DNA from 3 places in the Tepidibacillus sp. HK-1 genome. Region 2 is predicted to be linked to each of the others. Evidence: riboswitches for the same ligand, from Rfam matches in the RefSeq annotation. Region 2 holds a riboswitch; each other region holds the start of a gene.
What was found. A riboswitch is a leader RNA that binds a small molecule or an ion and turns the genes downstream of it on or off. The one in region 2 is predicted to bind cyclic di-GMP.
Positions count from the first base shown of each region.

Region 1: linked by a shared signal. The riboswitch ahead of BEN26_RS05885 (hypothetical protein) and the one ahead of BEN26_RS11690 (DUF6531 domain-containing protein) in region 2 are both predicted to bind cyclic di-GMP.
Region 3: linked by a shared signal. The riboswitch ahead of BEN26_RS05870 (PAS domain-containing sensor histidine kinase) and the one ahead of BEN26_RS11690 (DUF6531 domain-containing protein) in region 2 are both predicted to bind cyclic di-GMP.

Region 1 is NZ_BDGM02000008.1:67,170-72,112, forward strand. It holds gene BEN26_RS05875 (ATP-binding protein) at 1-222, opposite strand, end outside; gene BEN26_RS05880 (DUF3307 domain-containing protein) at 232-927, opposite strand; gene BEN26_RS05885 (hypothetical protein) at 1,031-1,426, opposite strand; cyclic di-GMP riboswitch class I at 1,588-1,674, opposite strand; partial or broken gene BEN26_RS14270 (double zinc ribbon domain-containing protein) at 1,795-1,977, shown strand; gene BEN26_RS05890 (tetratricopeptide repeat protein) at 2,023-4,943, shown strand, end outside.
Region 2 is NZ_BDGM02000024.1:3,320-8,262, forward strand. It holds gene BEN26_RS11690 (DUF6531 domain-containing protein) at 1-2,595, opposite strand, end outside; cyclic di-GMP riboswitch class I at 2,611-2,701, opposite strand; gene metK (methionine adenosyltransferase) at 2,958-4,169, opposite strand; gene BEN26_RS11700 (copper amine oxidase N-terminal domain-containing protein) at 4,387-4,943, opposite strand, start outside.
Region 3 is NZ_BDGM02000008.1:61,985-66,927, forward strand. It holds gene BEN26_RS05860 (response regulator) at 1-341, opposite strand, end outside; gene BEN26_RS05865 (HD domain-containing phosphohydrolase) at 316-1,356, opposite strand; gene BEN26_RS05870 (PAS domain-containing sensor histidine kinase) at 1,409-2,881, opposite strand; cyclic di-GMP riboswitch class I at 2,983-3,065, opposite strand; gene BEN26_RS05875 (ATP-binding protein) at 3,110-4,943, opposite strand, start outside.

The sequences.
Region 1 (4,943 bases), on a different contig from region 2:
TCTTAAAATTTGGAAAAGCTGCTCTTCCATTTGATTTAGGAATATATGATCAATAAAGATAATGGTATCATCGGGATCATGGTTTAATCTTAATTCCTTTTCCAATTGGATTAAATCTGTAATGATAAGTATCGGTTCAAATTCATTTTTAATGACATCCAAAAACTCTTCGTATTTTTTGATTGATTCTATACAGATGATCGTTTTTAAATTCGTCAACAAAATTGCACCTCATTCCTGAATCAATAAGAAGATAAAACCGATCATAGATATCAATACATCCATGAAAAGTTTTGCTATAAAATAGTTTAGGCTCATCCATGTACGCCATTTTCTATTATAATAAATAATTAATCCTATGATAATAGCCAATAATCCGATTAAAAAATATATAGAAAAAGAAAAGCTTAGATAAAAAATAAAAAAAGAAACAATCCTTGTTAATTGGCCAACACCCTTTTCATTTCCATTAAAAAAATTTTTCTGGTATGCAGGAAAAATAGCTTTCAGTATAAACTGAATCAAAATTGCGGAAAAAGATGAGATAAAGACCAGAATAATAAGAAACTTGATGATTTGCACATCAATAAGTAATGGTGGAGAAATTTTAACAATTATAGTAGATAACCAATATAGGATCATGATGTGCACGACTTGGTCCAAAATAAAATAGAGAAATGAACCTAAAGAACTCTTAATGGATAGTTTTGATTTAAATGAGTCGATCATAAAATGGAGAATCCCGTTTAATAAAATAAATCCCAATATGTAAGAATTAAATGGGAATAGAAGAATCAGCATGCAAATTGTTATAATTGATGAATGAAGTAAATTCCATCTCCAATCTTTTAGTTTATTTTCTGCAATTTTACCGGTTTGAAATGTAAAATCACCTAGCAGGTGGCCTAATAGTAAGTAATAGAACACATCATTTACCCCTCTGTCTTATTTTAATATGCGAATGTATACATACTTTAAAAAGTAGATGAAAACCCTCTTAATTTTTTAAGAGGGTTTTCATGGATGATTACTAGTACCAAGAATAACGTGAAAAATGCTCAGCCAAAATTTGTTGTTTCTTAACATGAACCTCAATATTTTCCCCTGTTGCCTGATCGTAAAGAAGTCCATCGTATTTGTCTATTCTAATGTGAACTTTTTTAAAGAAATTTGGTGTATCCGGGGCAAATTCAACATATCCTACCCCATTCTCAGCATAAACCTTGACATCAAAAGTGGCCGGCAACTTCTCTGGATCGATAAAATCCTTTTTAAACTCAACATTGACAAAGCCAACTTGATATCTGCCACCATCTTCTGTTACCGTAATCGTATCCGTATAAATCACTGGATTCTCAGCTGCCACAACTGGTATGCTTGAAAGCAAGAGTACAACTGCTGTGATAATAAACATCATTCTTTTCATTCGTCTCACCTCCTTTCGAACCTTATCGCTAAAAGAAAAGGCACCTATATGAACAAGCCATAGGCGCCAAGATGATTTGCTTAATTAGGCAAATCAATAAATAACTCAAGTCATGCTATTAATAATAAAAATTAAACGAAGCATAACCCTAGTAACTTTGTTTCGGCAACCTGGCAATCATAGAATGATTATTCCTTAGACCCATGGCTTTGCGTCCTTACCTTTCGATAAGTTTGCTATTATCGACATCTATTAAGTTTTTTACAAAAAACGACAAAATCGTTTCAATTCTTATCTATACCGTATATAATAGATTTGGAATGATTTACTAACTTACTTTAAGATAAATAAACCATAAACTTCACTTTTTGTCAATCAAAGAACCTAGTTTTTATCATTTTTTTACGCTAGGAGGGATTCTTATTCTTTGTTTTAATTGCGGTTATCACTTACCATCAAATTATCCAAAGGAATGTCCTTTATGTGGGATGAAATTGCCAATAAAATGTTCTTCCTGTGATTCGCCTAACCCCATCATGGCCAAGTTTTGCTTTAATTGTGGACATAAAATATCCCAATCAGAAAAAGAAAGCTCTGTGCAAAACTATGAGATTCTTACGGAAAACAGAAAAAATGTAGCTGTCATCTTTGCTGATGTATCTGGATTTACGGCATTGTCGGAAAAAATGGATCCAGAGGAAGTTCGGGAAATCATCAATGAAACCTTTGCTTATATCACCAAACCTGTATATGAATTGGAAGGAACCATCGACAAGTACATCGGTGACTGTGTGATGATTCTTTTCGGAGCAAAATATCCTCATAGCGATGACCCTTACAGAGCCGTCAGCTGTGGCATGAAGATGATCGACTTAATCCAAGATTTTTCAAAAGAAAGACTATCCAGTAAAGGGGTAACATTAAATCTTTCCATCGGAATTAATTATGGTCAGGTTGTGACTGGAAGTGTGGGAAACTATTTTGATAAAGACTTTACCGTTATGGGAGATGTGGTCAACACAGCGCAAAGACTTCAAACTCAAGCAGCAGCTGGCACGATCCTTGTATCAGAATCTGTCTATCAAGAAACAAATGATCAAATTGATTACTCTCCTGAAAAAGAGATCATTGCCAAAAACAAAGAAAAACCAGTAAAATGCTTCACCCCTCTTCATTTAAAACGAGAAGCAGCTATTGATTCGCTGTTTTTAATCGAACGGGATGATGAAACGAACTTTCTGCATTCAATCTACAAACAACTGAATAGCACAGAGTATATCACCATTATCGGGGAGGCAGGAACTGGTAAAACAAGCCTGCTAAGAAGCTTTACGTCAGAACTAGACAATCAACTTAAAAAACATTGGGTCGATATCAATGTCGGCTACAAAAACAAAATCTATTCGGTTCTGTCCAACATGATCTACCAAATAATGAACCTCCATCCTACTGAAAGTGAAAAGATAAAAGAAAACCGCCTAAAGTCGTATCTTGCTTATCTCTTTCAAAACTCAAGCGTTGGTGAGGAGGAGATTCAACGGAACTATCGTTTTTTAAGCTTGGTTATGGGTTTAAAAAGAGACCATGAATTTCAGAATATCTTGAATGCGATGAACTATGAAGATATCAAAAGAGAAATATTCAATCAGGTTTCTCTATTTATCAAACAAGCCGCTGATAAAGAACCTTTTGTTTTTATCATTGAGAATATCCACTGGGCAGACGCGGGATCAATGGAAATATTGACAAATCTGGTCAAAACACTGCCAGATGTGAAATCCCTTTTCATTTTAACCTCAAGATATGAAATAGAAGAATTAAGTGATAGTGGCAAAAATAGCCATCCTATTCTGAAACTCAAACCGCTTAGTCCAACTGGAACAGAGAAACTAGCTTGCAAACTATTAAATTGCAGCCATCTTGATGAACCATTGCTTCAGGCGATTATTCAATTTACAAAAGGATATCCACTCCATATCAAAGAATATTTGATGGCTCTTAAAAGAAGAAAAACATTCTCTATTCAAGACGGAACTGCATCGATCGATGTATCCGAACTTCAGACGATTCCTAACACCATCGAAAGCCTTATTTTAGCTAACTTATCTGATTTAGATGAATCGGCGAGAAACTTATTACAACTCGCTTCCGTTATCGGGAAAGAGTTTCATTTATCCTGGTTGACTCATTTAATGAATTCAACATCCACTGAAGATGTATTAGCGCTACCAGTAAAAATGAATATTGTTTCACTGCAATCGGTTCATTCCTCATTAGGGAGAGACAAAATCTATACCTTTAATCAAGAAACAGTAAGAGAAGTCATATATCATAGTATGCTAAACAAAACAAAGATGGAATATCATAAAAAAATTGCGGAATGGCTTGAAATCAACTATGAAAAAGACCTTGAAAACTATTACGAACAATTAGCCACTCATTTTGAAAAAGCTGGTAGCCTAAGTCAAGCAAAAGAGTATTACTATAAAGCGGCTTTCAGATTAAAAAAGGATTATCAATATACTAGTACTTTAGACTTTTTTAAGAAATACCTTGAAATCAACGAGAAAACACAAAATAAAGATACAAATAAAACGATTCTTTCTCTCATAGAAATGGGAAATATTTATACTATCCTTGCCCAATATGACAATGCATTAGATCATCTTAAAAAAGCGCTTGAGATCGCAAATGTATCAGATGATATCTATCAGATTCAAATTATGATTGCGAATCTCTATAAAGCTATGAGCCAATACGAAGAGGCATTAGCAATCTTAAATGAGATCCAGCCGAAAATAAGAGAAAACAGTAATACGTATGGGAAATTACTGCAATTAAAATGCAATATTTTAAGAATTTTAGGAAATCCTGAAGCATTGCCTTTAGCAGAAAAATCGGAGGAAATCTTATTAAAAACAAGGGATTACGAAAATCTAGCAGAAACGATGAGTCAAGCTGGTATTTTATATTTTTTAAATGGAGATACTGATAGTTCTCTTTATTATTTGAATAAAGCTTATGATTATGCTGAAAGAATAAATAACCTAAGAACAATGATTAATATATCTGGAAATTTAGGAATTATTTATCATACATCTGGTATGGTATCCAAAGCGCTCAATCATTTTAACAAAGCGATCGAAATTGCAAAAAAAATATCAGATATTCATACTTATATCGCCACTCTTAACAATTTTGGAATTTTATATTTGGAAAAAGGCATATTCGCTAAAGCTGAATCATTATTTCAAGAAGCCATTGTGAAAGCTCAAGATGGAGTATCCATCTATATAATGAGCCAAGCATTATTGAACTTAGGTGACTTAATGTATGAAAAAGGAAGGATAGACCAAGCTTTTGACTACTACAAGCAATCGCTGGAAATAGCAAAGACACATGGTTTACCTGTTGAGGAAGGAATCAACTATATAGGGATGGCAAAGCTTTATTTCAAGCAAAAAGCCGATCAAAATATTCCTGAGCTCTTAGAAAAAGCCTATCAAATTTTTAATGA
Region 2 (4,943 bases):
AAAGGTTTTCTTATCTCCTTTTGGATTGGTAACACTGATGATTCTTCCTCCATGATCGTATTCGTAGCTTGTTTTTTGTCCAAGAGGATCGGTAATCGTCGTTAACCAACCTAATTCGTTATAGGTAAAGGACGTTTTTCCTCCTTTTGGATCAATCGTTTGCTTTAATCTTCCTAGTTCATCATAAACATAAGTTGTCTTTTGGCCTAATGCATTGGTAACTTCTTTTAATTGACCATTCAGATTATATGCATATGTTTCAACACCTCCATCACGTTCTGTTTTCTCGATCAATCTTCTTGCTGCATCATATTTGTAAGTGATTTTTGACTGATTTGGGTATATGATTTCAACTAGCAAGCCAGCATCATTGTATTTATATTGAATGGTATTCCCATTTGGCAACGTCTCTGCTATTTTTCTCCCTACTAGATCATAGGAATAAGACGTTTTTCTTCCTAAGGGATCTACGATTTGTATTAGCTGCCCCTTTTTGTTGTACTGGTAGGTGAGGGTTCGCTGAAGGGCATCCGTGATTTGACTAACTTGTCCATTTTGATCGTAGTGATATGTAAAAACGCCTGCCAAAGTGGTCATTTTTGTGAGACCATAAGGACCGTATTCATAGGAAACAGTGTGCTTCCCATCATCTACTTTTGTCAATCGTCCTAATAAATCACGCTCAAATGTTGTTGTTTTTCCCATTGGCTGATTAATCGATTTGATTTTCCCTGTCAAATCATACTGATATTCATAAACCCTTCCGAGTGAATCGATATAGTTAGTGACATTTCCCTTTTCGTCAAAAGAATAAGAGGTTTCATTGCCGAGAGGATCTGTTATTTTGGTTAGTCGACCTGTTTTATCATAGTCATATTGATAAACACTACCTGATCCAGCATCTAGTCTAGTTAGTCTACCAACCGGATCATAATTCATTTTGGTTACCGTTCCATCTGGTTTGATTTCCTCTGTTAACCGCCCTAAAAGATCATACGTATAAGTTGTTTTTTCTCCTAATGGATTTATAACCTCAGTAATATTTCCAAATGAATCATAATTGAATTGAGTACGATTTCCTAATGCATCTTCTCCCCACTTCATTAATCCTCTTTCATCATACCCAAATGAAGCTTGATCACCATTCGCATCGATACGCTTTACAATATTTCCTTTTTCATCATAAGTAAATTGGGTCACTCCACCTAGAGGATCGACAATTTTTGTAGGTAGATCCCACTTATCGTGGTATTCATAGGTGGTTACTCCACCATTTAGATTTGTTTCACTTTTTTTATTCCCTTTGTTATCATAGCTGTAGGAAATGGTTCCTTGAGGTGAGCTGATTTTGAGTAGATTTCCTTTTTCATCATAAGTATAGGTTTTTTCTTCTTGTTGTGGATTGATTTCGCGAATAATCTTTTCGTTTTCAACAAAATAAGTCCATTCCTGCTGTAATGCATTTTTCATCTGTATTTTCCCTGAAGAATAAGTAAAGGTATATGACATGATGTTATTGGAATTTTTGATTGAGGTTACTTGATTTTGACTATTGTAGCTGTATGTTGTTGTTACCCCTTCTTCATCGATCCTTGAATGAATACGATGGTTGCTGTCATAGGAGTATTGAATAGTAGAAAGGTCTGGTTTTGTAATTTTAATCAGTCTTTTTTCTCCGTCATATTGATAGGAGGTTTTTTGACCCATGGGATCAATCATTTCAGTGATCAGCCCATTTGCCCATGTGAACCGGATCAATCTTCCTGTTGTATCTGTTACTTTGATTAACTGGCCTTGACTATCATAGCTATATTTCGTAGAGTTCCCAAAGCGATCTTGTTGCTCAATCATTTTCCCTTCTTTGGGATCCTGATTTTCTCTCCATGGTGCATGATAACCATAATAAGTAATCTTGCTCCCTTTATCTGTGGTAACGATATATTCATATTGGCTATTTCGTTGCAGCTGATCGCCATCAACTTCCTCAAAATGACCTTTATCTAATTCATAATTGGTCATTTCATCCCCATCATAGCTTGTTACAAATGCTTCAGGATCATCTTTTATAAATGGAAAGGTTCTTGTACTGCCATCGAAGCGAAATTCTCCCATATGAAAATCTGCATACATTTGCAATTTGGAATCTAATGGGTACTTCCAACCACGACCAAAAGGTCCTACTTCTTGATCATTACTAGAATAGGCTCGCTCTAACACAAAGTCATAGCCAATGCCAGGTAAGTTTAACTCCTTCTCTGAAAATTTCAAATATCCTGTGGTGATATCTACATCTGGTTTCTTATCATTTTCAAAAATAGGTGCATTCGATTGTTGACTTCGTATTGGTGGTTCTTGTGTTTGAATCTCTGTTGAAGGTATGGAAGGAAATTGAGGTACTACTCCCTGAAGTGGATTTTGCATGGAACGAGGATCTTCATTCCTTTGTGGTAGTAAACTTAATAAAGATGCTGGATCCATAAATGTTGGATCAGTGTCCCCAAAAGCTATCGTGTTTTTTGGCTGAATGGTTAAACTGCTAAAAAAGACAAAAAATGATAGTAAAATAATGATAGACTTACGAGGCAATTGTTTCATCCCTTTGTTTCTCCCTTCGGTAACCTGGCGATCTTAGACAACAACATTCGACTTTAAACCCATGGCTTTGCGCCCCCATCTTTCAATTAGTTTGCCTTTATCGGTAATAAATGTATACTTTATGTAATTTATAGTAGAGTATTGTCATAATTTTGGCAATCTTTTTCTCCTAAAATTCCTTATATTGGTTCTTTATTCCTATTTTACCATTTCAAAACAGGTAATATATTCCTAGTCATTTGTTCCTATTGTAAGAAATATAAAGTGCAAATAAAAAAATCCTTCTCGTCTAAAAAGAGAAGGATTTTTGCGTATATTATCTTTTATTTAAGTCATCGTGTAGATTAAATTCTGTTCTTTTGTTATTTTGCGTAAGCCATTGCTTCTTGTCTTAAGACTTCTGCCTTATCTGTACGCTCCCATGGTAGATCAAGATCATGACGACCAAAGTGGCCATATGCAGCTGTTTGACGGTAAATTGGACGGCGAAGATCAAGTTGTTTAATAATCCCTGCAGGGCGTAAATCAAAATGTTTACGAACTAATTCAACAAGGATGTTTTCATCTACTTTTCCAGTACCAAATGTATCGATACTAATCGATACAGGTTGAGCCACACCTATCGCGTAAGCAACTTGAACTTCACATTTATCCGCTAATCCTGCAGCAACAATGTTTTTCGCAACATAGCGGGCAGCATAAGCACCAGAACGGTCAACCTTTGTTGGATCCTTACCAGAGAATGCTCCACCACCATGGCGAGCATAACCACCATAGGTATCAACGATGATTTTACGACCTGTTAATCCTGCATCACCTTGAGGTCCTCCGATCACGAAACGGCCTGTTGGATTGATAAAATACTTTGTTTTATCATCTAATAATTCTGCTGGTACCACTGGTTTAATCACATATTTATGAAGATCGGCTTTAATTTGTTCATTTGTTACTTCAGGATGATGTTGTGTTGAAATAACAATTGTATCAATACGAACTGGCTTGTCTCCTTCATATTCAACAGTCACTTGCGTTTTGCCATCTGGACGTAAATAGTCTAAGATTCCCTCTTTTCTTGCTTCAGTAAGACGTCGAGCTAATTGGTGGGCTAGTGAGATAGGTAATGGCATCAATTCAGGTGTTTCGTTGACTGCAAACCCAAACATTAAACCCTGGTCTCCAGCACCAATCGCTTCAATTTCTTCATCAGACATTTGCCCTTCACGAGATTCTAACGCTTGGTTAACACCTACCGCAATGTCTGGAGATTGTTCATCAATTGAAGTTAAGACAGCACAGGTTTCTGCATCAAAGCCATATTTTGCTCTTGTATAGCCAATATTTCGGATCGTTTCACGAACAATTTTTGGAATGTCAACATAGCAGCTTGTTGTAATTTCTCCCGCCACCAAAACCAATCCAGTTGTTACAGAGGTTTCTGCCGCAACACGAGCATTGGGATCTTTTTCAAGAATCGCATCAAGGATTGAATCGGAAATTTGATCACAAATTTTATCTGGATGGCCCTCAGTCACAGATTCAGAAGTGAATAAATGACGACCTTTTTGTAACGCCATATGAAAACCTCCCTTAAAATTAGTATGTACATCTATTGTTATGATACTCATGCAAAAAAGCCTTTCCTTTAGAGGAAAGGCTTTTTATACTCAAGCTTACCTCTTATGTTTAAATAGATTTTGAATAAGAGATCCATTCAACAATCTATATTATAAGAAGTAAGAAAGACTGTCAACCATTTTCACTTGAAATTTTACTTACGATTATATTTATGTTTTACTGTACTGGTTGAGTCTCAGTTGTTGTTTCAGTTGACGGTTCAGTTGTTACTTGATCTTGGTTATCTACAAAAATTAATTGAGTATCAGAATCATATTCCACATCCGCACCAAGACTTTCACTAATAAATCTTAAAGGTACAACTGTATTGCCATTAACGGTTGTGGCAGGTACCTGTAGCTGAATGATTTGGCCATTTACTTTTGCTTGTTTTTGATTTAAGACAAAGGAAACACTTACATCACCTTGTTTTACTGTGATTGTTCTTGTTTCAGGATCATAACTAACCTCTGCACCCAATGCTTCTGCAATCGCCCTAAAAGGAACAAGCGTATTGCCATTTACTAATTGAGGTGGAACATCAAATTGTGGTTGCTTACCATTTACAAATGCTTTTAATTCTTTCTTATTTGTTTCTTTGTAAAGCTCAATTAATTTTTTTACTTCATCTTTAGAGCCTTTCGTAAATCCTAGAATTTGCTCTTGAGCCTCTAATGCATCTTGATCTTTGTCCATCAATTTATACATTTCCATTAACTGTTTATATGCTTCTA
Region 3 (4,943 bases), on a different contig from region 2:
ATTAGGTTGATCATATGATCATTATCCCAGGGCTTTAATAGGTAAAAGAATGCTAAATTTTCCCTAATTGACTTCATAATTATTTCTTTTTCTGCAAAACCACTTAAAATGATTCGGATCAGCTTAGGGTATTTTTTATAAACTTCTTTTAATAGTTCATAGCCATTCATCACTGGCATTTTCATATCTGTAATCAATAAATCAATATTTTCACTTGCCAAAATAGAAAGGGCTTCATTTCCGTTTTCCGCTAAAAAAACACCGTACTCTTCATGAATAAATAATCTTCTTAATGAATTTAGGATACTTTTTTCATCATCTACAAAGAGGATATTTTTCATTTAACAATCCCCCTATAAAAGTGTCAACTATGTTCTTATCAAACTGCTTTCCTCTTCCATTTTGTAAAACCTCAAGTACTTCTTTTTGGGACATCCCTTTTCGATAGATACGATTCGCACGCATAGCATCATATGCATCAGCAACTGAAAGGATTTTGGCTTTAAATAATATTTCATCATTAGTTAGGCCAAGGGGATACCCAAGACCATCAATTCTTTCATGATGTTGACGAATGATTTCTACGACTTCTTTCATAAAATCAATTTCATCTAATATATAAGAACTTACCAAAGGATGATATTTCATTGCTGTATATTCTTCTTCGGTTAATCTATCAGGTTTAAATAATATATGATCCCTAATTACTATTTTCCCTATGTCATGAAACAAACCTGCATATTTAAGTGTTAATTTTTGCTTATATGATAGATTTAGTAAATCAGCAATATATAATGAATAATGAGCTACATTTTTGGAATGTGTAAATAGTTCCATATCTTTTGCTTGTATAACCCTAAGTAAAGTTTTTTCTATCTGTCTATTTGTTTTGACAAGCTTATTTCTTAATTGTTGTATCATATTTTCATATTCATTATTCTTTGTTAATAATTGATTTAAAATCGTATCTTTCTGGTCCATTCTTTGTTTATAATCAATTGACTCTTCTATTATTTTTACAAGATCATCATTTTTCCAGGGCTTTGATATATATCGGTAGATAGAACCTTCATTGACAGCAGAAACGAGCACATCTAGATCAGAATAACCAGTAACTAATATTCTAACTGTATTATAAGACACTTTTTTTGTATACTTTAATATATCGATCCCCAGTACTTTTGGCATTCTCTGATCGGTTATCACAAGATCAAATTGATAGGTATTCAATAAATCATAAGCTTTTTCAGGATAGGTTGTATAATATAAATGATAATTTGAACCATCTAAAACACGCTTAATAGAATTAATCACATTGATCTCGTCGTCAACTAAAAGGATCTTATATTTTTTCAACTTGTTTTCACCTACTTTCAAATATAAATATTAAATCATCATTTCTTTGAGATTAATTGAATGCTTGATGAATGGGGAGTTTAATCATAAATTTAGTTCCGACTCCTTTTGTGCTTTCCACAGTTATAGTTCCATGATGTTGATTAGTAATAATATCATAAGCTATACTTAGTCCTAACCCTGTTCCTTCTCCTACAGGTTTTGTTGTAAAAAAGGGATCAAAGATTGATGATATGTTTTTTTCTTCTATTCCTATTCCATTATCCTCAAGTTCACAATACACAGAATCATCTTTAGCGAATGTTCGAATTTTTATCAAGCCAATCTCTGGTTGTTTCTCTTTAATTGCATAGGTGGCATTTAATAATAAATTGAGCAATACTTGGTCGATTTCTCCACCTATGGCATGAATAGTTGGTATCTCCCCAAGGTATTCTTCAACTTGCACTTGGTATTTTAAGATATTTCTAGTAACAACTAGTGTATTTTTTATTCCTTCATTTAAATCATAATCTTCAAAGGTATCTAATTGTTCCTTTCTAGAGAACATCCTTAATCCTTTTATAATTTCATTTACTCGTTCGATTCCATCATTTGAATCTCTAAATAATTCTTCTAAATCTTCGTTAATAAACGAAATATTATTTTTCCTTTCAATTCTTTCAATTTCTTCTATGATCAAATTAATATTCTCCAATTTCAATTGTTCTTCTTCTCTCAAATTGCCCTTTAATCTTTGATAGACTTCGATCACTTCTTTATATTTATAGAAATATTTCTCTAAGGTATCGAAGTTACTTTTAATAAAAGCTAAAGGATTATTGATTTCATGAGCGACCCCAGCTGCTATCTGTCCAATCGCTGCAAGTTTCTCTTGGTGGATTACTTGGGATTGGGCGCTTTTTAATTTCTCTTCCATCTGCTTTCTCATTGTAATATCCTCAATCTGAGCAATATAGCGAACAATCTTTTTCTTCTCATTTTGGATAGAGGAGATAGATACATGCCCCCAAAATAATTCTCCATTTTTTTTCTTGCTTTGAAATTCACCTTGCCAATTCTGGCTTAATGTAATTGAATCATGAAAAATACTATAATGTTTGCCTAACATTTCTTCATATGTATATCCTGTTAGTTGGGTACATTGTGGATTTACATCTTCTATCTTTCCGTTTTCATCCATAATAATAATACTTATTGGACTCTGTTCAATGATCTTAGATAACATACAAAGGTCTAATTCATCTTTTCTTAGTTTTAAGCGATTATAATAAATGAACAGAAAAACAAATAGTGAAGTAAATATAATTGCAATCAGGTATTTAAAATCATGAAAGGCCAAAATAGAGTGTATAGTGTTGTCATCCTTAAGTTGAGTAACAAAATTGGCTAGCAAAAGGAAAGCGTTAGCTATTATAAAATAGAGAAAAGTAATTTTTAAAGAACTTACTTTCTCTTTTCTATAGTTGGTTGTAAGCTCAGTAGTAAAACCAATCGATGAATTATGATTATTGAGTTTAACCATCAGAATCCTCCCCCTTGAGATTATGATTATCAAAAAATTCGGCTTATTGCATCTACTAAAAAAAGATCTATGTACACCAAGTGCACATAGATCTTTTTCTCAAGTGCAACCTGGCAACCATAGTTAATCCCTTAGGCCCATAGCTTTGCGTCCCTACCTTTCAATAGGTTTGCCAAAATATATCGTTTTTTATCGTTTATTGAATTATACTGAAATAAATAATGAGATTCAATTAAGAATAGACACCCTACCTTTAATAGGCAGTTTTACCACAAATTTAGATCCTATTCCTTCTTTACTTTCTACAGATATTTCCCCTTGATGTTTGTTTACAACGATATCATAAGAAATACTTAATCCAAGACCCGTTCCTGTTCCAACAGGTTTTGTAGTAAAAAAAGGTTCATAGATTCTATTGATAAGCTCTTCTTTTATTCCGATCCCATTATCCTCTATTTCACAGTATACATATTCTTCTTTTTGATAAGTCCTAATCGTAATCATCCCTTCATTACTATCCTGTTTCATTTCTATTGCATATGCAGCATTCAGAATTAAATTTAAAATCACTTGATTGATTTCGGCACCAATGGCAATGATGTTGGGGATATCTGTCAGCTCTTCATTGATATTCGTATCATATGTAATTTTACTTTTGGCGATAATTAAAGCGGTTTTAATTCCTTCATTAAGATCGTAAGGACTAAATTCATTTACCTGATCAATACTGGAAAAAGCTCTTAGTGCATTTACAATCATTTTAATCCGTTCTAATCCTTCATTAGTATCATTTAATAGTTCAAAAAGATCTTCCATTACAAAGGCAATCTTGTTATTCTTTTCATATTCTATAATATCATCCAATATTTTTTCTTTTTTCTCAGTTGAAAGTTCTGAGAAATTGAGCAAGGCATCTTTATACTTTTGTAAGAGTTCCTCTATTTTTAAAGTATATTTTTTAAATGTATGGTAATTACTCGTAATAAAACCCAAGGGGTTATTGATTTCATGAGCGATTCCTGCCGCCAGTTGACCGATTCCTGCCATTTTTTCTTTTTGAATCAATTGAGATTGTGCGTCATTTAACTTCCTAATGGTTTTCTGAAGCACTATATTTTGTTCTTCTATTTTTTTATAAAGTATTTTCTTTTCAGTAATATCCTCTCTCACTGATATAAAATATTTAATTGTACCGTTTTCATCCTTTATTGAGGAAACAGAGGTCGATTCCCAATACAACTCTCCATTCTTTTTCTTATTATAAAATTCACCAGACCATTCTTTACCTGAAAGTATAGTCTTCCAAAAATCAATATACATTTCTTTAGGATGTATTCCGGATTTAAGAATGCTTACATTTTTCCCTATCACTTCTTTATACGTATAACCACTAACTTGCGTAAATTTTGGATTTATGTATTGGATGTACCCGTTTATATCTGTAATAATTACAGATGAAGGACTATGTTCAATCGCACTAAGCAACTTATTAATCTCTTCATCAGCCTGTTTTCTTTTGGTTATTTCATCAGATATCGTCAATCTATTTTTTTCCAATAGCTCTTCCATATTTTTGTAGATGATATTGTTTTCAATAATGACTGCTGCTTGTCCTGCCAAAGAATAAATAATCATTTCATCTTTATCACTAAAAGGAATAACCTTATTTGCTTTCATTTTATTAATAAGCTGTATCACGCCTAACACACGATCTCGGTGATCCTTCATCGGCACCGTTAGGATTGACTTTGTTCTATAACCAGTAACTTGATCAAAACCAGAATTAAACTGGTATTCAACATCACTTGGCAAATCATAAGCATCATCAATTCGTAATGATTGACCAGTAATCACAGCGTAACCGGAAATTCCATTTTTTGAAATCGGCGACGTTGTTGATTCTAGTTCTACCTTCAGGCTATTATTTCTCGCTAATACAAATTTTAATAGTTGATTTTTAGAATTTCTTTCATAAGTAGTCCAATCGAGATTATCTTGGTTAACAACTATATAAATCGTTCCAGCATCAGCAGAAGTCATTTCCATCGATGAATCCATAATT